Regions from separate parts of the Ruminococcus sp. MCC718 genome, predicted to be linked through region 2. Evidence: predicted binding sites of a transcription regulator. Region 2 holds the regulator's gene; the other holds the start of a gene.
What was found. Region 2 encodes HrcA, which represses chaperone genes, less so after heat shock. Its sites were predicted from a motif close to TGTTAGCACTCNNNNNNNNNGAGTGCTAACA; they were not measured.
Positions count from the first base shown of each region.

Region 1 (16,502 bases), on a different contig from region 2:
TTCCGTTTCTTTCATGCTATCCTATGTCTGCCGGAATCCTTCTATGCTATGTTTTATGATCTTACTTTGCCTGCCGCAATGCCTCCTTTTGCCAGCAGCTTGCTGTAAGCTTTCTTTTTGTTCTTCGACACTTTTACGGTTACTTTTTTCGAAACGCCCTTAAATGCCGCCTTTTCTACTTTCTTCAGAGATTTTACTTTCTTCAGGCTGATGTTCTTTAACTTTTTATCGCCTTTGAATGCATTTTTGCTGATGGTCTGCAGTTTGCTGCCGTTCACGGTAACTTTCGTCAAGTTTTTGCAGTTTTCAAATGCACTTCTGCCAATCTTTTTCACATTGCCTCCGATGAGCACGGAAGTCATCTTTTTATTGCCCTTAAAGGCGTTTGCCGCAATACCGGTCACTTTGTAAGTCTTACCATTTGCTTTGATCGATGCAGAAATTTTTACAGCTTTCTTTGTTTTGCCCTTTGCTGCCATGCTCTTTACTTCCACGGTGTCATTTCCGGTGATCGTGTAGTTGAACACTCCGGCTGCATCTGCGATCACATCTCCGATCTTTCCGGCAGAACCAGAAGTGTTCTGGTCGGATTTGTTGTCCTTTGGTTTTTCGGTCTGATTCGGTTTCTCCGTCTGGTTCGGTTTTTCCGTTTCATTCGGCTTTTCGGTCTGGTTCGGTTTTTCTGTCTCAGTCGGTTTTTCCGTCTCAGTCGGTTTTTCTGTTTCAGTCGGCTTGTCTTCTCCTGTTTTTTCCGGAACGGTCAGTCTGATCTGTGCCGCACTGCTGAAACATTTTCCTGCCTGTTCGGAAGTTGCATCCTTTACGACAAATTTCACATATTTTGCGGTAACTGGTTTGTCAAAAGAAGCCAGTTTCCAGGAAGTGTCTGCCGTCCAGTTTCCTTCTGCCGCTTTTGTATAATTCTCGCCGTCCATACTGGTGTAGATCTCGTAAGCTTTGATGATACCGTTAAGACCTCCGCCCTGTCTTGGCTGATAACGAAGTCCGCCAAGTTTGACTGCCTCTTCCATTGTAAAAATCAGATAATGTTTCTCGTAGGAAGTCATGTCAGCTGCGTTGGTGTAATTAGTATGCCAGATTGTATCGGAACTTCCATCCAGGACATTGACTGCTGCACCGTTCTCCTGGCTTGTCTCTTCCGAACCTGCAGTTACAGTCACTTTTCCGGTGTAATCGTTTGCACCATTTGCTGCCAGATCTTTGGAACTGTAATTTTTCAGGATATCTTCCCCGAGTTCTTTTAAGTTTTTGCCGGATGCCTCTGTCGTGTATTCTGTGTGACTTCTTGCAAATGCCCACTCAAAAGCAAACCAGTTGATGTTCTGTGTGCTTTCGCCTTTCAGTTCTGCCTTTTTCTGATTGATCCACATCGTCCAACGCTGTTTGTAGAAGTCCTGTGTAAGACCTGCCCACTGACGGTTGGAGTAGTCTTTCAGTCCGCCGCTCTCTGCCTGCGGATAAGAAGCCCAGGTAGTTACCAGCGATTTCGCATTCAGTTCGTAGATATCTTTTGTGAAGTCATCGTCACCCTCTGCCAGTTTCTTCGCCTGTTCTGTCCAGGTTCCGAACAGAAATTCTTTTCTGGTTCCGAGCACTTCTTCCACTTTGTCGATCAGGCTTAAAAACTGATCGGATGCCTCGTTAAATTTCGCAAGATCACCGGACCGATAAGCACTTACCATCTCTCTGTGATATTTCTGGGAAGAGTTTGACAGTACCTGTTTGAGAACATCTGCCAGATCATAGAGATAACCGTCGCTCTTTTTCAGGGTATCGTAATCTTCAAGCAGCAGCTCTGCTGCTTTTTCCAGCTCTTCCATATCGTAGCCGATCACTGCATTTCCCCAGGTTGATGCCGCACCGATACTCTCTGCCGGGCGTGCATTGATGTAGGACTCCGGTGCACCCTGACCACGCATGTTCAGTGATGCCTTGTAAACGGTGTTTTCGAGGATCTTCATTGCCTCATACGCAGATTCACTCTTGGCTCCGTAACGTCTTGTCACATAATCTTTGAGCCACTGGTCGGTGTCGATCTCTGTCAGCGTTTTTGTTGCATCGTCACACCATACCGTTTCAAATAATAAATCATAAAGGACCGGGTTGTTCTGAGAACCTTCCGGTGTAATACCGATACCGGTCAGCATTTCACTGTTGTTTGCCGCATCAACAACGCCGCTGACAATATTGTCCATATGTCCGTGCAGTCCCATACGTCCGCCGAAGTTGTTCAGCATACAGTAAACCCACGGTGTCTTCTGAAACTCTTTTCCGCCGGAGTAACTGCTGTCGTTCCAGTGTGTGTCCTTCTCTGCATAAAGATCCAGCACAAGTGCGTGCTCTTTTCTTCCGTTCAGTCCGTTTATCAGTCCGGCACTCGGGTTGCCCTGCCATGCCTGGATCACCCAGACTGCATCCTTGTCAAACTCCAGCATGGAATTTAACACTTCTGAACTTACATCACTTGTGGACATGTCACCGGTATTTCCGCCCTCATGGAATGGATCTGTCGCATAATAATGTGTTACATCTCCATAGACATTTTTCTGACACTCATAAAATAATTTTGCATATTTATCGTATGCCGCTGTGGTGGTACGCAGCATGTACGGACGCTGGAAGGAGCACCAGGTTCCCTGTGGGATCACATCGTTGCCTGTCAGTGCATACGCTCCTTTTGCCTTGCTCTGCACATCAACCGGAACCATGCCGCTGTATCCCTGAAGGATCGGCTGCATGCCGAGTTTCCGCATGATCAGCTGGTTCTTTCTTGCAAGCTCCGTTCTCTTGGTAAACCAGGAGTCATGGACCGGTCCGCCGTATCCGGAAAGGTTTGCCATATATGCCCATGCATAGTAGGCAGGTCCTGCGATATAATCTTTGATCTCTTCATGCGTATAGCCAAGTGCACTTAAAAATTCTCTCCAGACTTCTTCCTGTCCGGTGATATCCAGAACGATGTTGACACCATTGAGTGCCAGCCAGTCAAGTTCTTTTCTCCACTCATCCTCGCCCCAGAATGCCATAGAGTAGGACATCGTACAGTAGTTGTACGCATAACGCAGTGCCACTTTGCACTCTTTATGTACTTTTGATCCGACTTTTACAATACTTTTTGGCATCGTTACCTGATCACCGACCTGGGTGATGCTCACCTTGCAGTAATATTTCAGATAATAGTTCAGGCCGTTTGCGATCGTCACACCGCTGTTGCCGGTGATCTTCACTTTACCGTTCACATCTTCGATCTCATAATAATCGGCTGCACCTTCTGCCTTGTCTTTTACTTCAAAGGTAAACCAGTTTTTGTACTGCTTACCAAGGTTACGGCTGACAATACCATAAACTTCATCGATCGTATCCTGCGTGGTAACTTCTGTATTGTATGCGGATTCTACATAGGAAACCGGTGCCTGAAATGCGGCTTTTTTTGCTTCCCCGCTCTTTGTTCCGAGGATACGAACTTCATTCAGCACGGCTTTGGAACTTGCAGAATTGTAGGAAAGCAGGATACGCACACTGCTTGCTTTCTTTCCTTCTGCCTGATAAACCTCTCCTCCATCCGGACAGGCATCGGTACCGGTTTTTTCCGCAAATTTGCTGTAATTCTGACCATCGTTGCTGTAGTACAGCGAATACTGGGAATAGCCGTTTTTCGGGGTGTAAACTTCAATCCTTGACAGATCATACTCTGCTCCAAGATCAAAATCCACATATGCCGGATACTGGTCTGCACTCCAGGTATTGCTTAAATTTCCGTCAACAATGCGGTTCAGGGTGTCCTGACTGTAGTTGCTGTGCAGTGCGGTGCTTTTCCATACGATATTTTCAGTATCCGCCTCTGCGATCGTTGCTTTGTTTGCAAGGATCTGGAACTCTGCCAGAGACAGAATGTTATTTTTTCCATCATCGTTTGCTGCCTCAAAAACAGCCTTTACGGATTCGTATTCCAGATCTTTGACAGCAGAATCCACATCAGCTGCGTTGATCTTTACTTTGTTTGCATCACCGGTATTGATGTTTCCGGTCGCAAACGGCTGTGTTTCATAAGAGCCGTTTTTTGTTGCTTTTCCGTAAAGCTTATAGGTATAGGATGCATTTTGATTGTCCTTTGGCAGTGCCAGAATAATCTGACGCATCTTCTGCTCTACGCCAAAACCAACTTCTGCAAAGGTCTCACTGCTGCCGGCTGCAAAGGTTTTCTCCTGAAGAGGAGATGCCGTTGTCTCATCGTTGTCGGTGATTTTTGCTTTGTCTGCGGATGCATTGACTTCGCTTTTCAGTGTCAGACTCTGCTTTCTGGTAGCAGCGATGTTTTCCAGTTCAACTGTTTCTTCCGCACCGTTATCAATATAAACTTCTGCCTCTGCGATCGCCGGCCAGAAAGCGCCGGTTGCACCGTTGTTCTTCGGATTGGAAAGTTCCACATACAGATGAGTCATCGCCTGGGCATTTTCAAATTCAAACGTATAGCCATCATCAAATTTTGCAGTCTTTGCAGATCCCGGTACACTGACCAGATCACTTGTTACGTTGTTCAGTGCATATTTCAGGGATACATCCATGCTCCACGGTGTATGGCCGGATTCGAATTTCAGCACTATTTTTTTCACACATTTCGTGTTTGCCTTCGGCAGTGCAAACGTTACCGTACATGGCCAGTTCGCCCCGTTATTCACCCACAAACTAGAAGGATTTCCATCCACCATATTTTCCTTGACGTTGGCTCCTTCCTCGCTTGGAACGCTGATTTCACAGTCGGCTGCGATATTAGAAAGACCACTCTCTGCCTGTGTCTTCACTTTCTGCTCCTGCACCTGTGCATTCTGGACTGGTGCAGCCATTGCCCCAATGCTTCCTACCGGAACTGCCGTGAACATCATTACAGAAGCAAGCAGAACACTTAAAACTTTTTTTCCTTTCATAAAGTCCCTCCATCTTTTGTTTTATTTTCAGTTACCCTCTTTTATTTTCCAAACAGTCCTTGGAAGAAATTTACGATCGCATCAATGATCCGTGTAAAGAAATTCCCAACGCTCTCTTTATCCACATGGAAATCCAGATCTTCCAGTTTCTGATACAAATCTTTTGCCTGATCCTTCAGTTTATCCACATCCAGATCCAGTCCCTCTATCTTTTTCATCAGTTCTGCGATCTGCTTCTGATTTTCTTCGGAAAGCTGAATATCCAGCTGATCGCATGCTTGATCCACCACATTTTGAATATCCTCTGCACTGGTCAGTTTGTTCTCTGCCACTTCCTGTTTTACCAGTGCCATCAGATCTTCTGCTTTTTCAGAATCTCCGATATCCTCCACCAGTTTGCCGGTCAACACCAGTTCATCGTTTGCCGCATCGAGATTCTCATCGTCAATCTCTTCCCCGGTCATGGTCTCATACGCCTTGATCGCACCGACCAGTGCCGCCGTTCCGGAAATCGAAAACGGTCCTGCCACCGTGATATCCGCATCTTCGATGCCGGCCGTCAAAAGTGCATTGCGATACATACCTTCGGTACAGTAGGAAATATTTTTCGTTGTTACATGGATGCCGTTTCCGGCTTCTTTTCCAACAACCAAAACCGATGACAACGCCCTGGTGCCGATGATCGAAGCATCCAGATACTTATCCAGATATTCATGTTCATCCGCATTGGTGATGCTGATGATATCATAATCATCCACGTTGATGTCACTAAGTCCGAGCAATGATAAAACTGTCATCTGTTCCTGTGGGCTTAAATCCGCTCCCAGTGCAAGATATGGCTTGTCGATGACTGCATCCACGCGGTCTGCAAAGACCGTGACACCGGAAGTAAGCAGCATTGTCGCTGCCAGAAGTACTGCTGTAAGTTTTTTTCTCATATATTTTCCCCTTTCTGTCTGATTCAAGTCGAACGCACGCGAGAATTGCTCCGTTACAAAGTAATTCTTACCATTCGTCAAGCGGATATTCGCAATCCGCTTTGCTGCTTGATTTAGTAAAAAAAGCGAACGCCGTGAAACGTCCGCTCTCTTATTCTAAAATTCGGCAAACTCATCTGCAAGTGCCGCAAATTCTTTTAAGGTCAATGTCTCCCCACGTACATTTGCCGGAAAACCAAGCTTTTCAAAAGCTGTCTGGATCTGTTCTTTCGTTGCTGCAATCTCCGGTGAATTATTCAGGCCGTTGAGCAGCGTTTTTCTTCTCTGGTTAAAAGAAGCTCGGATGATCCGGAACATCAGACTTTCATCCTTTACCGTGGTAGGCGGATTTTCATGCAGGGTCAGTCGGATGACCGCACTTCCGACATTCGGACGCGGCATAAAGCAGTTTGGCGGTACATTTGCCACGATATATGGCTCTGCATAAAACTGCACTGCCAGAGACAGTGCCCCGTAATCTTTGGTGCCCGGTCCTGCCTGCATACGCATGGCAACTTCTTTCTGAACCATAACGGTAATGCTCTTTACCGGCACATGGCTCTCGAAAAGTCCCATGATGATCGGTGTCGTAATATAATACGGAAGATTTGCCACAACCTTGATCGGTCTGCCCTGATTGTATTCATCCGCAAGTTTCGCAATGTCCAGTTTCAGGACATCTTCATTGATCACGGTTACATTTTCGTAATCTGCCAGCGTCTCGGAGAGGATCGGGATCAGGTTGCGGTCGATCTCCACTGCCACAACTTTTCCGGCTGCCTCTGCCAGATACTGCGTCATCGTTCCGATACCAGGTCCGATTTCCAGTACACAGTCATCCTTTGTGATATCTGCCGAAGCGATGATCTTGTTCAGCACATGGGCATCGATCAGAAAATTCTGCCCGAATTTCTTCTGAAAGGCAAAATCATATTTTTTAATTACTTCTATGGTTTTCTGTGGATTTGATAATTTCTCCATTTTTTCCTGCCTTTCAGTCTGTGATGCGGTACATATTTCTTGCATTTTCGTAAGTAACCTGCTCTGCCTCTTCTCTGGAAATGCCCTTTAACTCTGCGATCATGTCGAGCACATAGGAAATATAGGCAGAACAGTTGCGTTTTCCGCGAAACGGCACCGGTGCCAGATATGGGCAGTCTGTCTCCGTCAAAATCCGCTCAAGTGGAATACTCTCCACCACTTCTTTTAAAACTCTTGCATTTTTAAACGTGACAACACCGCCGACACCGATGTAATAGCCCATCTTGATATACTCTTTTGCCATCTCTTTCGAGCCGGAAAAACAATGTATCACACCTCCGGTCGTTCCGGCGTGCTCACTTTTGATCAGATCAAACGTATCCTGTGCGGCCTCGCGGCTGTGCACAATGACCGGAAGATCTACCTCTTTTGCAAGCTCCATCTGCTTTTTGAACCATTCCTTCTGAAGCTCGTGGGACTCTTTATCCCAGTAATAATCAAGACCGATCTCGCCGACTGCGACTGTTTTTTCCATGGTGCACATTTCTCTGAGATGCTGCATCTTCACCTCATCCAGTTCACCGACATGATCCGGATGCACGCCGACTGCCGCATAGACATGCGGATAACGCATAGAAAGCTCCACACTGTCCTTTGCCCCCTGAAAACTTGCACCTACGTTTACAATACAGCCGACACCCTGCTCTTCCATCGTGGAGAGCAGGCAGTCTCTGTCTTTGTCAAATGCCTCATCATCATAATGAGCGTGACTGTCAAAAATCATACATTCTTTTCCTCTTAGCAGATCTCTGCTCCGGACGGCATTTTCTTTTCCGGTACCATCAGGGAAAGTTCTCCGTTCTCATCCTCTGCACACAGCAGCATACCTTCCGAAAGAACTCCGGCAAGTTTTGCAGGTTTTAAGTTTACCAGTACCATGACTTTTTTGCCGACCATTTCTTCCGGTGTATAATGTGCCTTAATTCCGGATACGATCTGTTTTACCTGGCTGCCGATCTTAACCTGAGAGCAGAGCAGTTTTTTGGATTTTTTCACTGCCTCGCAGGAAATGATCTCGCCTACCTGGAACTGCATTTTGCCGAATTCTTCAAATGTGATCTCATCTTTCGGCTCGATATCAATGCCTTTTTCCTCTTCTTTTACTTCTTCTTTTACCGGATGAAGCTCTGCAACTTTTGCCATCACTTCATTGATATCCATACGTGCAAAGAGGATTTCCGGTTTCTCGGTTACTTTATTGCCTGACGGATACAGACCAAAGGTATCCATCTGGGAAAGCTTGCGTTTCTGTGCTCCGAGCTGTGCCAGTACTTTATCAGAAGTCTCTGGCATGAAGGATTCCAGAAGTGTTGCTCCGATGCTGATGGACTCTACCAGATTGTAGAGAACCGTTGCCAGACGCTCTTTTTTTGCCTCGTCTTTTGCCAGTGCCCACGGCATCGTCTCGTCGATGTATTTGTTGCAGCGTTTGAACAGTGTAAAGATCTCGGTGATCGCATCTGCCACACGCAGCTCTTCCATTTTTGCAATGACTTTGTTCGGTGTTTCCAGAACGACTTTCTTTAATTCTTCATCCACCGGCTCGTTTACATTCTTATTTTCTACCACGCCGCCGAAATATTTATTGGACATGGAAACCGTACGGTTTACCAGGTTTCCGAGGGTATTTGCCAGGTCAGAATTCATACGCTCTACCATCAGCTCCCAGGAGATCACACCGTCGTTTTCAAACGGCATCTCATGCAGAACGAAGTAACGCACGGCATCCACGCCAAAGAAATCAACCAGCTCATCGGCATACAGTACATTTCCTTTGGATTTGCTCATCTTGCCGTCGCCCTGCAGCAGCCACGGATGTCCGAATACCTGTTTCGGAAGCGGCAGATCCAGTGCCATCAGAAAGATCGGCCAGTAAATGGTATGGAAACGGATGATATCCTTACCGATCAGATGCAGATCTGCCGGCCAGTCTTTCTTGAACTGCTCGCTGCTGTTTCCGTCACAGTCATAACCGATACCGGTGATGTAGTTGGTCAGTGCATCCAGCCATACATAAACGACATGTTTCGGATCAAAATCTACCGGAATGCCCCATTTAAAGGAAGTACGGGATACGCACAGATCCTGCAGTCCCGGAAGAAGGAAGTTGTTCATCATCTCATTTTTTCTGGAAACCGGCTGGATAAATTCCGGATGGGTGTTGATATGCTCGATCAGACGGTCTGCATATTTGCTCATACGGAAGAAATAAGCTTCTTCTTTTGCAGGCTGCACTTCACGTCCGCAGTCCGGACATTTGCCGTCAACCAGCTGAGACTCGGTAAAAAAAGACTCGCAAGGTGTACAGTACATACCTTCATAATGTCCCTTGTAAATATCTCCCTTATCGTACAGTTTTTTGAAGATCTTCTGTACCTGTTTTTCGTGGTCTGCATCCGTTGTACGGATAAATTTATCGTAAGATGTGTTCATCAGATCCCAGATTCTTTTGATCTCTGTGGAAACTTCATCCACAAAAGCCTTCGGTGTCACACCTTTTTCTTCTGCTTTCAGCTCAATCTTCTGACCGTGTTCATCGGTTCCGGTCTGGAAGAACACATCATATCCCTGCTGTCTCTTAAAACGGGCAATGCTGTCTGCCAGCACGATCTCGTAAGTGTTTCCGATATGCGGTTTGCCGGATGTATAGGCAATCGCAGTTGTCATATAAAATTTCTTTTTATCCATTTCTGCCTCCTGTATAATAAGCTGTTGGGAGCAAGTTTTTGCCCCCAACAGCTTTTAACGCTTATTTCTACCGTAACATACGACGGTTTTTCTGTCAAGATTTCCTGACTGTGAAGTTATGGAACGGTTATACAATTTCTTAGAAATAACCAAAGTTTTTGCTCTTTGTATTCCAGTAGTAGAGTCTTCCGGATTTATTGACCTTGGAGCCGTTTTTCTTTTTGGTTTCTACATACATATAGTAAGTCTTCTTCGGGTTGATCTTTTTGCCTTTAAATTTACGGATGGTCAGCTTTGTGGTGTTTTTGCCGACCGATTTTACTTTTTTATAACCTTTTTTCGGCTTTGTAGAGATATACACATCATATCCGCTTGCTCCGCCGACTTTTCCCCACTGGAAGCTCAGGCTGCCTTTTTTCACCTTGATGCTTGTCTCTTTGATACGTGCCTGGTTGAAACACTGAATCTTTGCCTTCGGTGTAGCATAAGTCTTTCCATTTACCGTCTTGAAAGCCTGAATGGTTACCGTGTAAACTTCATCTTTCATCTTATCGAAATATGCACTGTAAGCATAGCTGTTCAGTTTCTGTGTCTTGCCGACACGTCTGCCTTTGCTGTTATACAGGGTCACTTCCACCCGGTCTGCAGTCTCAACTTTATCCCATGTTACTTCCAGCTTGTTGATAAAGTACCACCAACGCTCCTGTCTGAAATTATGGACGGCTGCCGGGATTGTCTCAACCTGTCCGCTTACCGGTGAACTTGTTTTTGTTCCATTTGATGTGTAAGCTTCTACACGCACATTGTAACGCTTACCATCTTTCAGTCCGGTCAGTGTATAGGATGGTGTCTTGGATTTTCCAACCAGCTTCATATCACTGTAACTTTCTCCAAGATAAATATTATATCCTTCTGTTGTAAGTGTATTCATAGAGCTTGCATACGTCTGTTCCCAAGTGATACTTGCACTGTTTTTAGTCATGGCTGTCTGCTGAAGATTCCCCAGTGACACATAATAATATGCATTCTCTGCTGCCTGTACCTGTTTCGCTCCGGTTCCTGCTACAGTTCCGACACTTCCTGCTGCCAGAATCATTGCCGTAAGAAGCATCATACTAAGTTTTTTTCCTTTTTTTATCATGTTTTTCCTCCTTTGCCTTGTGTTGTGGTTTTGGGTTCTGAACTTTTTCTAAAATTAACTCAATGAGTCATACGTGATTTTTCCGTGCCTTGCACTCTCAAAATCACGAAAACATTCGAAATCCGCTCATTTTTTTACAAAAATGGCTGCTTTCTCATGTTTTTGCGGTCCCCATAGACACAAACACGTATGCAAGCATCCGTTTTGTGTCCATTTGTCCCTTTGACTCATTATATCATTTTTCTGCTTTCACCGCTACTCTTTTCTGCAATGGCAGGGAAATTTTTTCCACAATCAAGAAGGAACACATCATCAGCATTGCACCGATCACAAACCGCACACCCGGATGTTCTCCAAGAATCAGGATTGAGAGAATACATCCAAATACGCTCTCAAAAGAAAGGATCACGCCGCTTGTGGAAGTTTTCACATATTTCTGTCCAAACACACTGAGCAAATACGGCACAACCGTGCAGAAGACTGCCAGATAAGCGATGCTTCCGATGTTCATGCCGGACATGGCTGCCGGATGTGGCTCCAGGATCATCGCTGCCACAAGTCCCAAAATGCCGCCCGTTCCAATCTGAAGCATATTTAACAGAAAGCCGTCCTCTTCCCTTGCAAAAATCCCGGTCACAACAATATGGATCGCATAACACACTGCCGAGAGCAGCGAGATTAGATCTCCTTTGTTGACCCCGTCAAAACTTCCAAGCAAAATAAAGCCAAGTCCTACAATACAGACAAGTGCCGCCAGAATATCCGCCCTCTGCGGCTTTTTCCCGCGGATCACCCAGTAAATAAGCGGCAGGATCGCCACATAAGATCCTATAATAAAGGAAGATTTGGAAGAGGTCGTGTACTGCAGTCCGACCGTAAAGAACAGAAATTCAAAATACAGGACAATGCCCATGATGATGCCACGCTTTAACGTGCGGATGCTCATTTTTTTCATTCTTGGGATACAGACCAGAGTCATAATGATACCCGCCAGCAGAAAACGAAAGGCCAGAAGCCAGATCGGAGAGACATTCTCCAGCGTGTCTTTTAACACGCAAAAGGCACTGCCCCAGGTGAATGCCGCCAGGAACAGTGCGAAAATTGCAATTGTTTTTTTCATTTATTTTTCCTTTGTAATACTAAAGAGATGCCCACGAATTGCTCCGTCACAAAGTAACTCTCGCAATTTTCAGATGAACTGGTTTGTTTTTTCATCGTAGTGATAATCTATGCTGTCCATTTTCTCCAGAAGGTTCTGCCGGTTCAGTCCGCGGCAGGTACACAGTGCCTCCAGTGATTCATAATAATCACGCAGCTGTGTGTTTACATAGCTCAACAATATCATCGGATCTTTTGGAATCATACTCTACTCCTTTTTGCATACTTATGGAATTCCGGAGCGTCACTTCCAATCTCTGTGCCAGCCTGACATCTCTGTCCCGTTATCACATCATTCGACTTTCATTACTTCCGCTGCCAGTTTTCCGTCTTTGAGACCGATCACGATGGTGTCTTCTGTCTGTACATTTCCAGAAAGGATCATCCTTGCTGCCAGTGTCTCCACATTTTTCTGGAGGAAACGTTTCAGAGGTCTTGCACCATAGACCGGATCATAACCACCGTCTATGATATAGCTTTTTGCCTCATCCGTCAACTCCAGCCTGATCTCCTGGTCTGCGAGTCTGCGGTTCAGATCTGCCATCATCAGATCAACGATATTGCCGATGTTTTCTTTTGTCAGCGGCTTGAACATGATGATTTCATCCAGACGGTTTAAAAACTCCGGTCTGAAATGTGCCCGCAGGTCGTTCATGACCAGATCCTGGCTCTCCTGACGGATGCTTCCATCCGGCTCAATGCCATCCAGCAGATAAGACGAACCAATGTTAGAAGTCATGATCAGAATCGTATTCTTAAAGTCTACGGTTCTGCCCTGGGAATCGGTGATACGTCCGTCATCCAGTACCTGAAGCAGTACGTTAAAGACATCCGGATGTGCTTTCTCGATCTCATCAAACAGTACAACTGAGTACGGTTTTCTTCTGACTGCTTCTGTCAGCTGTCCACCTTCTTCATATCCTACATATCCTGGAGGTGCTCCTATCAGACGGGACACAGAATATTTCTCCATGTATTCACTCATATCAATACGCACCATATTCTGCTCATCATCAAACATACTTGCTGCCAGAGCTTTTGCAAGCTCTGTCTTGCCGACACCGGTAGGACCAAGGAAAAGGAACGAACCGATCGGCTTGGTCGGATCTTTGATACCAGCTTTGGAACGGATGATCGCATCGGTCACTTTTCTGACACCATCTTCCTGTCCGATGACACGTTTGTGCAGTTCATCATCCAGATGCAGGATCTTGGTACGCTCACCTTCGGTCAGTTTTGCAACCGGGATGCCGGTCCATCTGGAAATGATTCTTGCGATCTCTTCGTCTGTTACACGGTCATGTACCAGCGACAGATCTTTGCTTTTTACCTTTTCCTCTTCAATCTCCAGCTGTTTCTGAAGTTTCGGCAGTTCGCCGTACTGCAACTCTGCTGCTTTGTTCAGATCATAGCTTCTCTGTGCTTTTTCGATCTCTTTGTTCATATTTTCAATCTTTTCACGCAGCACGGACAGATTTTCAACAGAATGTTTCTCGTTATCCCACTGAGCTTTTTTGCCTGCAAAAGATTCCCGCTGTTCTGCCAGCTCCTTCTGCAGGTTTTCCAGACGCTCGGCACTTAATTTATCGGTCTCTTTTTTCAGGGCAGCTTCCTCGATCTCCATCTGCATGATTTTTCTTCGCTGTTCATCCAGCTCCGTTGGCATGGAATCCAGCTCGGTCTTGATCAGGGCACAGGCTTCATCGACCAGGTCAATAGCTTTATCCGGCAGGAAACGATCGGAAATATAACGATGAGAAAGCGTTGCAGCCGCTACCAGTGCACTGTCTGTGATCTTTACGCCATGATAAACTTCATAGCGGTCTTTCAGTCCACGCAGAATGGAAATTGTGTCTTCCACGCTCGGCTCGTCTACCATAACCGGCTGGAATCTTCTCTCCAGTGCAGCATCCTTTTCAATGTACTGACGGTACTCATCCAGCGTTGTCGCACCGATGCAGTGCAGCTCACCTCGTGCCAGCATTGGCTTTAACATATTGCCGGCATCCATCGCTCCGTCTGTCTTTCCGGCTCCGACGATCAGGTGCAGCTCATCGATAAAGAGAATGATCTGACCTTCGCTTTTTTTGACTTCTTCCAGAACGGCTTTCAGTCGTTCTTCAAACTCGCCGCGGTATTTGGCACCTGCTACCAGTGCTCCCATATCCAGTGAGAAAATCTTTTTATCTTTCAGTCCTTCCGGAACATCACCGCGGACGATACGCTGTGCCAGACCCTCTACAGCTGCCGTTTTACCGACACCAGGTTCACCGATCAGCACCGGGTTGTTTTTCGTTTTTCTGGAAAGAATACGGATCACATTACGGATCTCCGCATCTCGTCCGATCACCGGATCCAGCTTCTGATTTCTTGCTTTTTCCACCAGATCCTGACCATATTTATTTAACGTATCATAAGTTGCCTCCGGATTGTCCGTCGTCACACGCTGATTGCCGCGTACCGTGGAAAGTGCCTGCAGAAAACGTTCTCTTGTAATGCCGAACTCCTGAAACAGTTTCTTGATCTCCGGATTTGGATTCTTGATCATGGACAGGAACAAATGCTCTACAGAAACATATTCATCTCCCATAGCCTTTGCCTCGTCCTCTGCCTGAACAAGTACTTTATTTAAATACTGACCGATATAAACCTGTCCGCCGGAAACCTTGGTACGTTTCTCAAGTGCAGATTCTACCGCCTCGGTAAAATACGTTTTATCAATCTCCATCTTCTCGATCATCTTGAGGATGAGACTGTCTTCCTGTTTTAACAGGGCATAAAGCAGATGCTCCTGCTCGATCTCCTGATTGCCATATTCATATGCCAGTTTCTCAAGGCTGTTCACTGCCTCGATGGACTTCTGTGTAAATTTACTGATATTCATAAAAACACCTCCTGTTTGCCAGATGTTATATGTTTCTTTGTTATATTGAGAATATAACACCATTTATCAGCACTGTCAAGTGGTGAGTGCTAATTTTTTGTGAAGAATTTGTGAAGCCTACGAGCCATGCATATTTACAGGAAAAAACCTCCTTCAAGCTTGCTTGAAAAGGAGGTTTCTTTCATGGAACTATATAGGGCGACAGCCCGGCAGCGGGGGAATTCTTTCCCGAGCTGTGCATGGCGTAACATTTACTTTCGCACTCGATTTTCTTGATTTGACCACATTTTTACGACAAATTCTTGGCAAAGTCCTTCTTTGTTTACATATAACCGGATCTTATCCGGCTTTACTGCTATTTTCCCTTTTCCCGTAACTTTAATTGTTCTCATCATCTTTGCTCTTCCTTTCATTCTCATAATATTCATACCCATTGATTAAAAGCTCTATCATCTTCTTTGTCATCTGAATATACTTACCAAACGGATTAATCACAATTCCATTTACCTGTTCCCAATTAAGTGCCAGACGAAGTATTGATTCAATAGACTGATTCATCTGTACATTTCCAGCAGAACCCTTATGCATCTCTTCAGAAGATGTAAATACTCCAATCCATTCTTTTTCATCAGCATCTTTTACAGTCTCTATTTTAAGTCTTACATCATGGTCAAGCGAAATCGTGTCACCAGCCTTTACTTTACCTATCTGTTCTTCCGACATAAAAGGATTTTCCGTGATATATGGAACAATGACTTCTCCTGCCTGCTGCATTCTTGTTACCATAACTTCCATAAATAACAGCATTCCATTTTTATCCTGCTGAATATAATACTGGTCGATTGCTGCCTCAATCATCTGATTTGCCTGTATCTCATCCACTTCATCTGAATAAGTATCCACGCTCCTGCCAAGTACATGATCAAATTCATCAAGAACATCCGTCATCAATCCCTTGTCAATCCGACTTTTACACTCTGCAATCAGCACAGCAGGGATTCCATAAAATGCTTCTGCAATACTTCCTGTAATGGCTCCAAGTGTATCCGTATCTCCACCAAGTGATACTGCATTACGCACTGCGTCCTCAAAATCTTTGGATTCCAGAAATGCGATGATTGCCTCTGGCACTGTTTCCTGACAGCTTTCAACATGATGGTAGTAAGGTCGGATATTATCCAATGTTCTACTCAGATCATAATGAAATTCCCTCTCTATATACTCTTTGATTTCTTCTTTTGAAGAGCCATTCCTTGCCATGTATATTGCACTTGCTGTTGCTTCTGCACCCTTTATACCTTCCGGATGATTATGTGTCACATTTGCTGTCGCCCTTGCTACCTCTCTTGTTCTTTCAATTGAATCATAAAGCCAGCCTGCAGCTGACACTCTCATGGCTGAACCATTTCCATAGCTTCCGTATGGCTTCGGATTTTTTTCTTTAAGCCAATGTCTGAAGCTTCCACCATAACCTGCATGTGTATATCTTTTTCCCCAATCCTGCATATTGGATACTACCGCATCTTCAATTTCCTTTACTGCAGCTTCCGGTCCGACTGCAAGAAGAGCTTCTCCAACTGCTATTGTCATAACAGAATCATCTGTAAAGCCACAGCCTTCACTAAACAAATCAAACTTCTTTGTTTTATCACCTCTGTCAAACTCAA
Region 1 is NZ_WQNP01000015.1:1,778-18,279, reverse strand. It holds gene GPK60_RS01515 (alpha-N-acetylglucosaminidase TIM-barrel domain-containing protein) at 54-4,946, opposite strand; gene GPK60_RS01510 (DUF1002 domain-containing protein) at 4,988-5,884, opposite strand; gene rsmA (16S rRNA (adenine(1518)-N(6)/adenine(1519)-N(6))-dimethyltransferase RsmA) at 6,041-6,904, opposite strand; gene GPK60_RS01500 (TatD family hydrolase) at 6,918-7,688, opposite strand; gene metG (methionine--tRNA ligase) at 7,703-9,652, opposite strand; gene GPK60_RS01490 (fibronectin type III domain-containing protein) at 9,792-10,793, opposite strand; gene GPK60_RS01485 (DMT family transporter) at 11,029-11,913, opposite strand; gene GPK60_RS01480 (DUF4250 domain-containing protein) at 11,983-12,156, opposite strand; gene clpB (ATP-dependent chaperone ClpB) at 12,244-14,835, opposite strand; gene GPK60_RS01470 (hypothetical protein) at 15,087-15,230, opposite strand; gene GPK60_RS01465 (ADP-ribosylglycohydrolase family protein) at 15,214-16,502, opposite strand, start outside.
Region 1: the regulator HrcA is predicted to act here: its motif matches at 14,900-14,930, upstream of clpB (ATP-dependent chaperone ClpB).

Region 2 (16,502 bases):
GTGATCGTAGAGCCGGTGGCAGCCAATATGGGCGTTGTTCCGCCGAAAAAGGGATTTCTGGAAGGACTTCGAAAATTCTGTAGCGAGCATGGAAGCGTTCTGATCTTCGATGAAGTGATCACCGGATTCCGACTTGGACTTCAGGGTGCACAGGGTTATTTTGGTATCGATGCCGATCTTGTGACATACGGCAAGATCATCGGAGCCGGCATGCCGGTCGGAGCTTACGGAGGAAAACGCGAGATCATGGAGATGGTCTCACCGGTCGGAGCGGTTTATCAGGCAGGAACCTTAAGCGGCAATCCGGTTGCCATGGCAGCAGGCATTGCACAGCTTACCATTTTGAAAAACAATCCGCAGATTTATGAAGAACTCAATCAGAAAAGCGATACTTTCTTTGAAACCATGAAAGAAAATGTCAGAAAGAGCGGACATGCATGGCAGGTAAACCATGTCGGCTCAATCGGTTCCCTGTTTTTCACAGAACAGCAGGTTGTTGACTATGCTTCCGCCAAAACCTCAGATACTGCTGAGTATGCACGGTATTTTAAATATATGCTGGACAATGGAATCCATCTTGCACCGGCACAGTTTGAAGCCATGTTTGTGTCAGCGGCACATACGGAAGAAAATCTGGCTTATGCACTGCAGAAGGCGGAGAATTTCTTAATGTGCAAGTGAACGACAGGCGAGCGAACCGAACAGGAAACCTTCAACTGTATAAAACAGAATGGAAAAAGTACTCGGCCAGGATTGGCAATATTTTTGACGAAGGTGAGTTATAAGTGAGCAGGAAAAAGTTTATGAAAGGATGAAAGATTATGGAACCAAAGAGACTTTACAAATCAAAAACGAACAGGGTAATATGTGGCGTATGCGGCGGTATCGGCGAATATTTTGGTATTGACCCGACAATCGTGCGTCTTCTGTGTGTATTACTTGGCTGCACCAGTACTGGAGTGATCCTGTATATCATTGCAGCGATCATCATGCCGGAAGAGTACTAAAAGCAGCATCTGCTCCCTGGCAGATCCCTTTTGTAAGATTTATGAATAGTAAATGAAAAATCAGGCCATACTCCAGAAAAGAAAGGGGTATGGTCTATATGTCTAAGAAAAAAGAAAAAATTGATTTAAATAATCTGGCACCGGAAGAAGAATTAAAATATGAGATCGCAAAAGAACTGGGACTTCTCGATAAAGTAATGGAGCAGGGCTGGAAGGCGTTGACTGCAAAGGAAACCGGCCGCATCGGAGGCCTTATGACACGAAGACGGCGTGAAGAGAAAAAGTCCGGTGCTTAAGCGGTTTTTCAAGTCGAACGCACGTGAGACTTGGCACGCGATTCTGGTCAGCTTTGCTGACATTTACCCAACAGAATCGCTGTGCATCCTCGCGGAGCGTTTATCTTAGTCGGAGATTGCACTCCCACTAAGACAAATTTGTTGCTCGTCCTTATAGAAGTGGGAGTCTTCTCCGACTAAGATAAATCTGTTTCGGATGCCATGACAGAAGAAAGGAAACCATATGAAGTCTGTGGTGGAGGATATCAAAAAAGGAAGCTTTAAGCCGGTATATCTCTTCTATGGAGAAGAAGCCTATCTGAAGCAGCAATACAAAAATCGCTTAAAAAATGCAGTTCTTCCGGAAGGGGATACTATTAACCTGAGCATTTACAGCGGAAAAGGCATCGATGTAAAAGAAATGATCGCGCAGGCGGATACCATGCCGTTCTTTGCAGAACATCGCCTGCTTCTGATCGAGGACAGCGGATTTTTTAAGAACGCTAATCAGCAGCTGGCAGAATACATCCCGTCCATACCAGAGGAAACCATCATGCTGTTTGTGGAAAGTGAAGTAGACAAAAGAGGTAAGCTCTATAAAGCAGTCAGCAAAAAAGGCAGTGTGGTTGAGTTTACGGCACAGAACGAACAGACGCTGACCAGATGGATACTTGGTATACTGAAAACAGAGGGAAAAATGATCACTTCCGGTGCGATGAAACAGTTTCTGGAAAAAACGGGGACGGATATGGAGCGGATACGCCAGGAACTGGAAAAACTGATCTGTTACTGTATGGAGAAAGAATCCATTACTGAAGAAGATGTCGCAGTGATCTGCAGTGAGCAGACGGAAAATAAAATTTTCGATATGATCAATGCGATGGCAGAGAAAAAGCAGAAGAAAGCTATGGAGCTTTACTATGATCTGCTGGCATTAAAAGAACCGCCGATGCGTATTCTCTATCTGATCACACGCCAGTTTAATCTTCTGATGCAGGTAAAAGAGCTTTCCGAGGAAGGATACAGTGCAAAAACGATTTCGGAGCGTCTGAAAATGGCAGGATTTATTGTGCGGAACTGTCTGCGACAGGCAGAATACTTTTCACTGAAAACCTTAAAAGAAGCTCTGCAGGACTGCGTCAGGATGGAAGAGGCAGTCAAAACAGGGCGTATGAACGATGTGATGAGCGTGGAGCTTCTGCTTGTCAAATATTCGAGTTGATAAGAGTGTTTTTGCCTTCAAAATAAAAAACCCATCAGGCTGACGGTACCTGATGGGTTATATATTTATAAAAATTGGTTTAATTTAAGCTGTTTACAGCTTTTGCTAAACGAGAAACTTTTCTAGCAGCGTTATTTTTGTGATAAACGCCTTTCGATGCAGCTTTGTTGATGATAGCTGTAGCAGCACCCAGTGCATTTACTGCAGTTTCTTTATCTTTGTTAACAACTGCAACCTCTACTTTTTTGATAGCAGTTTTAACAGCAGATCTGATTGATTTATTACGCTCAGCTTTTGTTCTGTTAACCAGGATTCTTTTCTTTGCGGATTTGATGTTAGCCAATCTGTACACCTCCAATTTTTTATTCTAATTTTTCTATAAAATGATATGATTTCTGTTACATTAAAGCCGGACACGGACGTTCTAATGAACATACTTCAAACATACTCTCATAGTCTAAACCAAAGCCTGCCAAATGTCAATATCAAATTTTGAAAAAATATGGAATATTTCTATAAGAATTACAGACACTGATAAAAGCAGATCAGATGGAAACAAAATCAGGCAAAAAAAACGAAACAGCAGGAGGGAACAGAGCATGTTTGGAAGATTTCGTATCAGAACAGACCTCGCACTGGAAGCAAGAGAAAGTTTTGAAGAAGATGACGTAAAAATTCGGGGTGTGCGGATTGAAGAGGAGGATGATGAAGAACTGGAGATCCATACGACCAGGGTGATGATCGAGACAGAAAACGGGGCAAAAACGATGGGGAAACCGGTCGGGACATATATTACCATGGAAGCCCCGAATATGTCGGCACCGGATGAGGATTATCACCGGGAAATATCGCAGAAACTGGCAGAACATCTGAAAAGTCTGATGGGAGAAGAGGAAAAATCGGTGCTGATCGTCGGACTTGGAAACCGGGATGTGACACCGGATGCACTCGGACCTTATGTGGTTGGCAACATCTGCATCACCAGGCATATGATCCGGGAATTCGGGGCAGCTTCGCTTGGGGAAGAACAGCGAAATCCGGTCAGCGGCATCGTTCCGGGCGTGATGGCTCAGACAGGCATGGAGACGCTGGAGATCATCAGAGGCGTGGTAAAGGAAACGCATCCCGACCTGATCATTGCAGTGGATGCTCTGGCAGCCCGCAGTACACGCAGGCTGAATCGTACGATCCAGATCACAGATACCGGGATCAATCCGGGTTCCGGTGTCGGAAATCACAGAAATGGTTTAAATAAACAGGTTCTTGGCATTCCGGTCATTGCCATCGGCGTGCCCACTGTTGTAGATGCGGCAACCATTGTCAATGATACGATGGAGAGTCTGATTCATGCCCTTGATATGGAAGATTATGCACAGAAATATCAGCTGATCAAAGAAAGGATTCCATCACATTTAAATACGATGTTTGTGACGCCAAAGGATATTGATGAGACGGTGAAACGTCTGAGCTATACGATTTCAGAAGGGCTCAATCTTGCCCTTCAGCTTGCATAATGAAAAAAAACACCTCATATATTGCAATGAATGAGGTGAGGGCATGAAGCGTTTTAAAAACTGGATACACGGAAGTCTGTGGGCAGTCATTTTCGGCCTGGGGCTTTATGTTCTGGTGAAGGGTGTGTCGATCGCAGGTGGGGGCAAAAATTTGACAAGGAAAACAGCACAGCTCTATGCACCGGTATTTACACTTGCACCAGTGAAAGGTACAGAGAATCAAAGCTGGCTTTCCCTGCTTACAAAAGAAGTCGTTCCGCTTCTGACTTACTGGGAGAGCAAGGAGTCCTATTTCTTATCAGAAGAGCCGCAGCTGACAGTACGGGAAGAAACAGAAAAAAATCCGGAAAGTGAAAAAACACAGGAAACGCAAAAGTCTTCAGAAGTACAGAACACACAGGATCAGATGCCGCAGAAGGCAGAAGCAGAATCCATGGAGGAGACAGAAAAAACGGTCATTCAAAAAGCAGTAAAAAAGAAAAAGAGAAAGAAAAACAAAAAAGCACAGACCGAAGAAACAAAAGAACAGCAGGAAACGGTAAATATGGAAGAACTTCAGGATTTCCAGACGCTGGTCGGAAATTATTATACCGTAGATGCATCTACGACAGCGGATCCGGAGCAGATCAATGCAGAGAAACTTGCAGGTCAGGATCTTCGCATAAAAAAAGATGCATCTGTGCCGCAGATTCTGATCTATCATACCCATTCGCAGGAAGCATTTGCAGATTCGGAAGAAGGAAATATTTCTGATACGATTGTGGGCATGGGAAATTATCTGACAGAGCTGCTGGAAAACAAGTATGGATATAATGTAATCCATAATACAAGCGTATTTGACATGATAGACGGTGTGTTGGATCGCAACACGGCATACAATCTGGCGGAGACTGAGATCAGCAGCATTCTTGCGGCCAATCCAACGGTTGAGGTGGTGATCGACCTGCACCGGGATGGGCTGGATGGGGAGAAGCTGGTCACGCAGATCGATGGCAAACAGGTGGCGAAGATCATGTTTTTTAACGGGCTGAGCCGGACTGCGAGAAACGGAAACGTTGACTATCTGCCTAATCCGTATATTGAAGAGAATCTGGCGTTTTCCTTTCAGCTTCAGATCAAAGCACAGGAATATTATCCGGGGTTCACCAGACATATTTATCTTCAGAGTCTTCGCTACAATCTGCATCTGAAGCCGCGGGCACTGTTGATCGAGGCGGGCAGCCAGCTGAACACCGTAGAAGAAGAGAAAAATGCCATGGAGCCGTTGGCAGATATCCTGGACAGGGTGCTTGCCGGCAGATAGCAGAAAAAGATTGCCAGACAAAGACAATATGTGCTAAAATGCCACTTAGAATGCAAGTTTAGGAATAAGGAGATAGAATTGTGGCAGGTATAGATCAGAAGAATATCAGAAATTTTTGTATTATAGCACATATTGACCATGGCAAATCCACACTGGCAGACCGCATCATTGAAATGACCGGCCTTTTGACGAGCCGTGAGATGCAGGCACAGGTACTTGATAATATGGATCTGGAGCGAGAACGTGGCATTACAATCAAAGCACAGACCGTCCGTATCATCTACAAAGCAAAAGACGGCGAAGAGTATGTATTTAACCTGATAGATACTCCGGGACATGTGGACTTTAACTATGAGGTGTCCAGAAGCCTTGCAGCCTGTGACGGAGCGATCCTGATTGTCGATGCGGCACAGGGCATCGAGGCACAGACACTGGCAAATGTTTATCTGGCACTGGATCACGATCTGGATGTCATTCCGGTTATCAACAAGATCGATCTTCCAAGTGCAGATCCGGACCGCGTGGTCAATGAGATCGAGGATGTGATCGGCATTGAGGCACAGGATGCACCGCGTATCTCAGCCAAAACCGGGCTGAATGTTGATCAGGTCTTAGAGCAGATCGTGCAGAAGATCCCGGCACCGCAGGGTGATCCGAAAGCAGCACTTCAGGCACTGATCTTTGATTCTCTTTATGATGCCTACAAAGGTGTCATCGTTTTCTGCCGGATCAAAGAAGGAACTGTAAAACGCGGCACAAAGATCCGCATGATGGCGACGAAAGCTGAGGCAGAAGTCGTAGAAGTCGGCTATTTCGGACCAGGACAGTTTATCCCGTGTGATGAACTGCGTGCCGGTATGGTAGGTTATATCACAGCGAGTCTGAAAAATGTCAAAGATACCCGTGTCGGCGATACGATCACGGATGCAGACCGTCCATGTGCGGAGCCACTTCCTGGTTATAAAAAGGTAAATCCGATGGTTTACTGCGGTATGTACCCGGCAGACGGAGCAAAATATCCGGATCTGAGAGATGCACTGGAGAAACTGCAGTTAAACGATGCATCTTTGCAGTTTGAGCCGGAGACATCGATCGCACTTGGCTTTGGTTTCCGCTGTGGCTTTTTAGGACTGCTTCACCTGGAGATCATTCAGGAGCGTCTGGAGAGAGAATACAATCTGGATCTTGTGACAACGGCTCCTGGCGTTGTTTATAAAGTCCATAAGACAAACGGAGAAGTGATGGAGCTGACAAATCCGGCAAACCTTCCGGATCCGGCTGAGATCGAGTACATGGAAGAGCCGATGGTCAGTGCCGAGATCATGGTCACGACCGAATACATCGGTTCGATCATGCAGCTCTGCGAGGAGCGAAGAGGTGTTTACCTTGGTATGGAATATATGGAAGAGACAAGAGCACTGCTCAAATACGACCTTCCGCTCAATGAGATTATCTACGATTTCTTTGATGCTCTGAAATCACGTTCCAGAGGTTATGCATCTTTTGACTATGAAATGAAAGGGTACAAGCGTTCCGAACTTGTCAAACTGGATATTCTGGTCAACCGAGAAGAAGTCGATGCCCTTTCCTTTATTGTATTTGAAGGATCGGCGTATGAACGCGGACGCAAGATGTGCGAAAAATTAAAAGAGGAGATTCCAAGACAGCTGTTTGAGATCCCGATCCAGGCAGCGATCGGCAGCAAGATCATTGCCAGAGAGACTGTAAAAGCAATGCGTAAGGACGTACTTGCAAAATGTTACGGCGGTGATATCAGCCGTAAGAGAAAGCTTCTGGAAAAACAGAAAGAAGGAAAGAAACGTATGCGTCAGGTCGGCAGCGTGGAGATTCCGCAGAAAGCATTTATGAGCGTGCTGAAGCTGGATGATAAATAATATGAAAAAAGAACTGGAATTATATCTGCACATCCCATTCTGCGTCCGGAAATGTGCATACTGTGATTTTTTGTCTTTTCCGGCAGAAAAAGAAATTCAGAAACAATATGTCAACTGCCTGATAGAAGAGATCCGTCAGTTTGATCTGGCGGAGGATTACGTGGTATCTACGATCTTTTTCGGTGGCGGTACCCCTTCTGTTCTGGAGGGCAGTGAGATCATGCGGATCATGCAGGCGATCCGGGAGCGTTTCCCGGATATCCGGGAAGATGCGGAAATTACGATTGAATGCAATCCGGGGACACTGACGGAAGAAAAACTGCAGATTTACCAAAAAGCAGGGATCAATCGTTTAAGCCTGGGGCTGCAGTCCGCAGATCAGGAGGAGTTAAAGCTTTTAGGACGTATCCACACGTACAATCAGTTCAAAGAGAATTTTTATCTGGCAAGAAGGATCGGATTTGCGAATATCAATGTCGATCTGATGTCGGCGCTTCCGGGTCAGAGTGTAGAGAGCTATCGCTGTACTCTGAAAAAGGTATGTGAACTTGGACCGGAGCATATCTCCGCCTACAGTCTGATCATCGAGGATGGCACGCCGTTTGCAAAGCGTTACAGACAGGATGCCGCAAAAAGAGAAGCCGGAGAAAAACCGCAGTTTTTGCCTTCGGAGGATGAGGAACGTCAGATGTACGAGGATACGGCAGAGATTCTTTCCGAATATGGATATCATCGTTATGAGATATCGAATTATGCAAAAGCAGGGTATGTATGCAGACACAACGTCGGATACTGGAAACGAGTGGACTACATCGGTTTTGGACTTGGAGCATCCACATTGCAGAATCCGCTCCGTTATAAAAATACCGATGATCTGCAGGAATACTTAAACCGGGATTTCTCAAAAAAAGAATTACTGGTGCTGACAAAAGACAATCAGATCGAAGAAACCTTGTTTTTGGGACTTCGCATGATGGAAGGCGTCAGCCTGTCTGCATTTGAAGAGCATTTTCACTGTCCGCTGACGGTGATCTACCAAAGGGAGATCCAAAAGCTCACAGAAAAAGGATTGCTGAGAATGGAAGAGGACCGCATTTCCCTGACAGAAAAAGGGATTGATTTAAGTAACATGGTGCTTTCTGAGTTTTTGCTCGGATAAAGATAAAACAGAAAAGCGGATTGCAAATGTTCGCTTTATACAGAAATGGCAGAACAAGCTGAAATGTTTGTTCTGCCATTTTATATCAGATGGGAGATGACTCCCGCTGTAGGCGGCAGGCAACAAGCTTGTATTAGTGGCGGGATTCAATCTCCCATCTGATATAGCCTCCGGCGGATTGCAGAGGTGCACAGAAGAATATGTCATGCGATGCATGACGTGCACCTCGCAGCAAGAATGCCAGAGGCATTCTTGAATATACGAAGGAACACAAATATGCGTTACGGATTTTCCATTTCTGAAATTGCACTTACGGTATAATCATGGATCGCACGGTAAGTATCGTTTGTATAATGAAGATCATCTACCGTTGAAAAACCATTCTGTTCCAGATAATCATAGCAATCCAGGTACTGATCCGGAAAAGATTCTTTTAATTTTGCATTAAAATCCCGGATTTCTTCGTTGGAAGCACCGGAGCATGCATCGCCTACCGGATTCACAGACATAATATAGAAAGAAGCATCCGGATATTCTGCAAAAATCTGAGGATAAAACGCAAGATAACGGTCGATCTCACTCAGATCATTAACGCCAAGATTAAACACAACAGTAGCATCCGGCTCTTTGGAAAGAGAGGCGCGAAGCTGATCGATGCCCTCGTTCACAAGCCAGTAGTAACCTTCCCCGACTTTTCCTATATAAGAGCAGGTATCCGCATCATCGGAATCCTGCATGGCTTCCTCCATGCCGACCGTTCTGGAATCTCCGACAAAAAGAAAGTGATGACAGGAAGAGGAGACATTATGGTCAGAAGTGTCTGCGGTATCAGATGAATCCTGCACAGAATGTTCGTTTTTCGCATCACGTAAGCTTTTTTCCAGAAAAGCGGTCTGTTCCTTTGTAAACCAGGTCATAAATACGGTCAGTGCGATCAGAGCTGCAATCAGAAAACTGAGCAGTACAATGACAAGATTTGTGGTTTTTCGTTTCATAAGAACCCCCTGAAATTTTATGTGATCGTTTTTTTAGGTCAGATTCTGTTTTTCTGACCTCTTTAGTATAACGCATTCCGGAAAAAAGTCAATTTTTATAAAAAATGAAAAAAACCTCTTGACAAAGAATATGCGTAGTGCTATTTTAGGTACAAGGATGTTAGCACTCCACTAAGATGAGTGCTAATAACAGGAAGGAGGATTCAAGGATGCAGTTAGATGAGAGAAAATGGAAGATACTTCAGGCGATCATCAAGACGTATCTGGAGACGGGAGAGCCGGTTGGTTCGAGGACGATCTCCAAATATGCGGATTTGAATCTGAGCTCCGCAACCATCCGAAATGAAATGGCAGATCTGGAAGAGCTTGGATACATCATCCAGCCGCATACTTCAGCCGGCAGGATTCCTTCAGACCTTGGTTATCGTCTGTATGTGAACCACCTGATGGAAGAGAAAGAACAGCAGGTAACCGAAATGAAGGAGCTGATGATCGAAAAGCAGGATAAGATGGAAATGGTCCTGAAGCGTGTGGCACAGTTCCTTGCAGCCAACACAAATTATGCTTCGATGATCACAGGGCCGCAGTATCACAGAACAAAGCTTAAGTTTATCCAGCTTTCCATAGTAAGCGAAGATCAGCTGTTAGCTGTTGTTGTTACGGAAGGCAACGTAGTGAAGAATAAAATGATCTCGCTTCATCACGGACTGGATCAGGAAACGGTATTGAAGCTGAATATTCTGCTTAACACCAGTTTGAATGGTCTTACGATGGATCAGATCAATCTGACAACGATCGCAAAGATCAAAGAGGAGGCTGGTATCCACAGCGAGGTTGTAAACAGCGTTCTGGATGCAGTCGCAGAAGCGATCCAGATGGATGAAGAAGAGATGGAGATCTATACAAGCGGAGCGACGAACATCTTCAAATATCCGGAACTGTCAGACAGTGAAAAGGCGAGCAGCCTGATCGGTACCTTTGAAGAAAAGAAACAGCTGGCGGATCTGGTAGCCGATACGATGGCAGATGACAAGAACACCGGCATTCAGGTTTACATCGGAAATGAGACACCGGTGCAGACGATGAAGGACTGCAGTGTTGTGACAGCTACTTACGAGCTGGGCGATGGTATGCGAGGTACGATCGGTATCATCGGACCGAAAAGAATGGATTATGACAGAGTTGTCGGTACCTTAAAAACACTGACAACTCAATTGGATGATATATTTGGTAAGAAAAAAGAAGACAACTAGAGAGGTGATTGTATGGCAGAGGAAACAAAAAACACAAAGCCTGCTGATGAAGAAATAGAAAAAACTGCAGAACCGACTGCAGGAGAAGAAAAACAGCCGGAAACGGAAAAGGCAGAAAGCGATACAGCTGCCGCAAAAGAAGAACAGCCGGAAAAGAAAGGCTTCTTTGGTAAGAAAAAAGAAAAGAAAGATAAAAAAGACGAGCAGATCGAAGAACTGACTGATCGTCTGAAACGCCAGATGGCAGAGTTTGATAATTTCCGTAAAAGAACGGAAAAAGAAAAAGCAGCCATGTTTGAGGTCGGTGCAAAGAGTGTCATTGAAAAGATGCTTCCGGTGATCGATAATTTCGAACGCGGACTGGCAACTCTTTCCGATGAGGAAAAAGAACAGCCATTTGCACAGGGTATGGATAAGATCTACAAACAGTTTGTAGCAAGCCTGGAAGAGCTCGGAGTAAAAGCCATCGAGGCAGAAGGAAATGAGTTCGATCCGAATTTCCATAATGCAGTGATGCATGTGGAAGATGAACAGTACGGCGAAAATGTCGTAGCGGAAGAACTTCAGAAAGGCTATATGTACCGTGACAGTGTGGTTCGCCACAGCATGGTAAAAGTAGCAAACTAAATTAAAAAGTTGACAAAATTTAGTATAAAAGCAGAATAAAACAGGAGGAATTTATCATGGGTAAAATTATTGGTATTGACTTAGGAACAACGAACAGCTGTGTAGCAGTTATGGAAGGTGGCAAACCGGTTGTTATCGCAAATACAGAAGGTGCAAGAACAACACCATCTGTTGTGGCATTCACAAAAACAGGTGAGAGACTGGTCGGTGAACCTGCAAAACGTCAGGCAGTTACAAACGCTGACAAAACAATTTCTTCTATTAAAAGACATATGGGTACCGATTATCGTGTAACCATCGACGACAAGAAATATTCTCCGCAGGAGATTTCCGCAATGATCCTGCAGAAACTGAAAGCAGATGCAGAAAACTACCTGGGCGAAAAAGTTACCGAAGCAGTTATCACGGTACCGGCATATTTTAATGATGCACAGCGTCAGGCAACCAAAGATGCCGGTAAGATCGCAGGTCTGGATGTAAAACGTATCATCAACGAGCCGACCGCAGCAGCTCTGGCATATGGACTGGACAATGAAAAAGAACAGAAGATCATGGTATACGACTTAGGTGGCGGTACATTCGACGTATCCATCATTGAGATCGGTGACGGCGTTATCGAAGTACTGTCAACAGCCGGAGACAACAGACTGGGTGGTGATGACTTCGACCAGAAGATCACAGACTACATGCTGGCTGAGTTCAAGAAAAATGAGGGCGTAGACCTGTCAAACGATAAAATGGCACTGCAGAGATTAAAAGAAGCTGCTGAGAAAGCAAAGAAAGAGCTTTCTTCTGCAACAACCACAAACATCAACCTGCCATTCATCACAGCAACTGCTGAAGGTCCGAAACATTTCGATATGAATCTGACAAGAGCAAAATTCGATGAACTGACACACGATCTGGTAGAGAGAACCGCTACACCTGTTAACACCGCACTGAGAGATGCAGGTCTGACAGCAAGCGAGATCTCCAAAGTACTGCTGGTTGGTGGTTCTACACGTATCCCGGCTGTACAGGATAAAGTAAAAGCTCTGACCGGACATGAACCAAGCAAATCTCTGAACCCGGATGAGTGTGTAGCACTTGGTGCTTCCGTACAGGGTGGTAAACTGGCAGGCGATGCCGGTGCAGGCGATATCCTGTTGCTGGATGTAACTCCGCTGTCACTGTCTATTGAGACAATGGGTGGTGTTGCAACAAGACTGATCGAGAGAAATACAACCATTCCGACCAAGAAGAGCCAGATCTTCTCAACCGCAGCAGATAATCAGACAGCTGTTGATATCCACGTTGTACAGGGTGAAAGACAGTTTGCGAAAGATAACAAATCTCTTGGCCAGTTCCGTCTGGATGGTATCCCACCAGCAAGAAGAGGTGTGCCTCAGATCGAAGTTACATTCGATATTGATGCAAACGGTATCGTAAACGTATCCGCAAAAGATCTGGGAACCGGAAAAGAACAGCACATCACCATTACTTCCGGATCTAATATGTCTGAGTCTGATATCGACAAAGCAGTCAAAGAAGCTGCTGAGTACGAAGCTCAGGATAAGAAGAGAAAAGAAGCAATCGACACAAGAAACGATGCAGACGCTATGGTATTCCAGACCGAAAAAGCATTGGAAGAAGTTGGCGATAAAGTAGATGCAAATGACAAGACAGCAGTAGAAGCTGACTTGAACGAACTGAAAGACCTGATCGCAAAGAGCAATCCGGAAGAAATGACAGAGTCACAGGTTGCTGAGATCAAAGCAGCAAAAGAAAAACTGATGGAAAGTGCTCAGAAAGTATTTGCAAAGATGTATGAGCAGCAGGCACAGGCAAACGGAGCAGCTCAGGCAGGTCCTGATATGAATGCCGGAGCAGATAACAGCAGCTATCAGTCTGATGATGTTGTAGACGGTGATTACAAAGAAGTATAAAAAAAGTAACTTTTAATAAATTTTTGCATCGTAACTGTTAAGATGCTAAACAGTTACAATATACACAGGCAGGGATGTGTTCATTCCTGCCTTGTGTCAGCAATCAGGCCATAAGGAACTGCAAACAGGCAGGTTCTGGAAGGTTGCCGTGCATGTGGAGGATTAAAGATGGCAGAGAATAAGCGAGATTACTATGAAGTTCTCGGCGTTGACAGAGGGGCGGATGAAGCTACCATTAAAAAAGCATACCGTCAGCTTGCAAAAAAATATCATCCAGATATGAACCCGGGAGACAAAGAAGCAGAAAAGAAATTTAAAGAGGCATCGGAAGCATATGCCGTGTTAAGCGATGCAGAAAAACGCAGACAGTATGATCAATTCGGACATGCTGCGTTTGAACAGGGCGGCGGAGGTGCCGGAGGATTCGGCGGCTTTGATTTCAACGGCGGCGATATGGGAGATATCTTTGGTGATATTTTCGGAGATCTTTTCGGAGGCGGTCGCAGCAGACGTGCAAACAATGGACCGATGAAAGGTGCCAATGTCAGGACAGCGGTAAGGATTACCTTTGAAGAGGCAGTATTCGGATGCGAAAAACAGCTGGATCTGAATCTGAAGGATGAGTGTACAACCTGCCATGGAACAGGTGCAAAACCAGGAACCAGTCCGGAGACTTGTCCGAAATGCGGCGGTAAAGGTCAGATCGTATATACACAGCAGTCCCTGTTTGGCACAGTAAGAAATGTACAGACCTGTCCGGACTGTAACGGAAGCGGTAAGATCGTAAAAGAGAAATGTGCGGACTGCCATGGAAGCGGTTACATCACAAACCGCAAGAAGATCGCAGTGACGATCCCGGCCGGTATTGACAACGGACAGAGCATCCGTATTCGTGAAAAGGGTGAACCGGGTGTAAATGGCGGCCCAAGAGGGGATCTGCTGGTTGAAGTTCAGGTAGAACGTCATCCGATCTTCCAGAGACAGGATATGAATATTTATTCTACTGCTCCTGTCACCTTTGCACAGGCAGCACTGGGCGGACAGATCCATATCACAACTGTAGACGGCGATATGGCATACGATATCAAACCTGGAACACAGACGGATACCAAGATCCGTCTTAAAGGAAAAGGTGTGCCTTCTCTTCGCAACAAAAATATCCGCGGAGACCATTATGTAACACTTGTTGTTCAGGTTCCGACAAAGCTGAACGAAGAGGCAAAGGAATACCTGCGTAAGTATGATGAGGCAGTCAACGGGAAGATTAACGATAGTAAACAGGAAAAGCCGAAAAAGAAGAGCTTTATGGAAAAAATAAAAGAAACATTTGAAGACTGACCCTGAGAACAATAAAAAAGCTGAAATTCAAAAAATGCACCCGGGAGAGATCCGCGGTGCATTTTTGTACGTGAAAGTTATCGGAAAGGAAACATTTTCACCATAAAAATACTTGCTGTTTTGATATGCAGAAACAGGATTCGTGCATGACGTAACAGAAACTTAAGGTTTCTGACGTTGACAAGAAAGCTTGAAAAGAATAGAATATGATGTATAGGTATAACTATAGCTTTATACATAGATTTGGTGAAAGCAGGTAAGTTGGATATGAAATTAAAATTACTGAAAAAGTTAATGATTATATGTATGTCTTTCAGCTTGTCAGTTTCCATGGTTCCGGCATCTGTGCTGGCGGCAGGAAAAGACAGCTCTGAGGGCGATACGCAGGCAGTACAGGTTATTTCAAGTGATACAGAAAGTGAGTCTGCAAATACAGAAACAGAGACAAAGCATCAAGAGACAAAAAACCAGGAGACAAAACATCACAAAGACAAAGAAACTGAGATCAAGGGTGGTTTTGTCCCGGAAAGTGAGTCACAGGCAGTTATTGAGAGCGAAGCAGTGATAACAGAGCAGACACCTCAAACAGAAGGCGAAGCCGGACAAAAAAAAGGTGCGGTTGGAAAAAAAGTAAAGACAGCCGGAAAAATAACTCCGAATGGTACACCGAACGTGGATTATAAAAATGAAAATGGAAAGTATACTATTTTGGAAGATAAAGCAGTTACATTAACTTTAAGTGATGGTGCTTCTCTTGGAGAAGTTATCGTAAAATCTGGAGCAACGCTGACGATTGTTTTGAAAGGAACAACGACTAATATAATCGGTACGATCAGTGGAGAAGGAAAGGTTCAGTTCGCAAAGACCAGCAATGGTAAGGCAAATCTGAAGGGCAGTATTGATGTAGCTGAAACAACCGTAGAAGGTGGAACATTATTTGGAAGTGGTACGATCAAAAGTACACAGGTTTCTCTTAATGGTGGTTCTATTGCATGTAAAGTCACAAATGATGTAAAATCAGGAGATCTTACGTTAAAAGCATCGGAGTTTACCGTAGAGAAAGATGCAGTATGCACGATTGATAACGTACAATTAAATGGTGCAGATATCAGCATGGATGCCAATACGGTCTGGAGCGACAGCAACGGAAAAGCAGTTGTATATTTTCAGCCTGCATCTACCGTAGCATTTTCCATCAAAGCAGTTACCTTTACTTCTTCTGAGGAAACAACGGACAGCATCACTGCAAAAGAGCAGAACTACACTTACGAAGACGGTAATCTGAAAAAGGGCAAGAGTGCGACGGCGTATACTGTAAAGGTCGGAGCAGACCTCACGACAACATATGGTGAAAAACTGGAAAATGTAGATATTATCACCGTCAGTGCGGCAAAAGATTATACGCCAGAGGTTTCCTTGAGAGATTATGATGAAGCAATGGATTCTTCTCTGGAACTGAAAGACGGAACAGCAAAAGGTTATAAAGTAACAAAGAAAAATATAAAAGAAAAACCGGATGAAAAATCGTTTAGTCTGAATGAAGTGCTTGTGACGGATACTTTTGGTTATGATCACATATTGTCCGGAACCGTAAACTATAAAATCGAAAAGAAAGAACTGACACCGCTGATCAGTGTCAATAAAACAAGCACAACATCTAAGAACAAAGCAACCAAAGTGTATGACGGTACGACCGATGTTCCGGATGATACCTGTACCTTATCCGGATTTTCCGGTATCGTAGACGGTGACAAAGCATCAGATGTTCTTGCTGTGGCAAAAGCAACTTTTGTATATGACCATGCGGATGTGGCAACAGCAAAGAATATCAAAGCAGAAGTGACACTTTCCGGTGATCCGGCAGAGTGCTACACCGTTGCTTCCGTTGATGATATCTCCGCAGAGATCACAAAGGCTCCTCTTACTGAGGAACTGATGAAATCCCTCGGCATCACACTGACCAAGCCGGAAGTGACCGAACGTCATTAT
Region 2 is NZ_WQNP01000131.1:50,186-66,687, forward strand. It holds gene hemL (glutamate-1-semialdehyde 2,1-aminomutase) at 1-681, shown strand, start outside; gene GPK60_RS11215 (PspC domain-containing protein) at 822-1,007, shown strand; gene GPK60_RS11220 (small, acid-soluble spore protein, alpha/beta type) at 1,106-1,303, shown strand; gene holA (DNA polymerase III subunit delta) at 1,527-2,504, shown strand; gene rpsT (30S ribosomal protein S20) at 2,584-2,847, opposite strand; gene gpr (GPR endopeptidase) at 3,104-4,018, shown strand; gene GPK60_RS11240 (stage II sporulation protein P) at 4,062-5,321, shown strand; gene lepA (translation elongation factor 4) at 5,402-7,216, shown strand; gene hemW (radical SAM family heme chaperone HemW) at 7,206-8,375, shown strand; gene GPK60_RS11255 (SGNH/GDSL hydrolase family protein) at 8,657-9,370, opposite strand; gene hrcA (heat-inducible transcriptional repressor HrcA) at 9,580-10,623, shown strand; gene grpE (nucleotide exchange factor GrpE) at 10,636-11,250, shown strand; gene dnaK (molecular chaperone DnaK) at 11,307-13,175, shown strand; gene dnaJ (molecular chaperone DnaJ) at 13,344-14,513, shown strand; gene GPK60_RS11280 (YDG domain-containing protein) at 14,781-16,502, shown strand, end outside.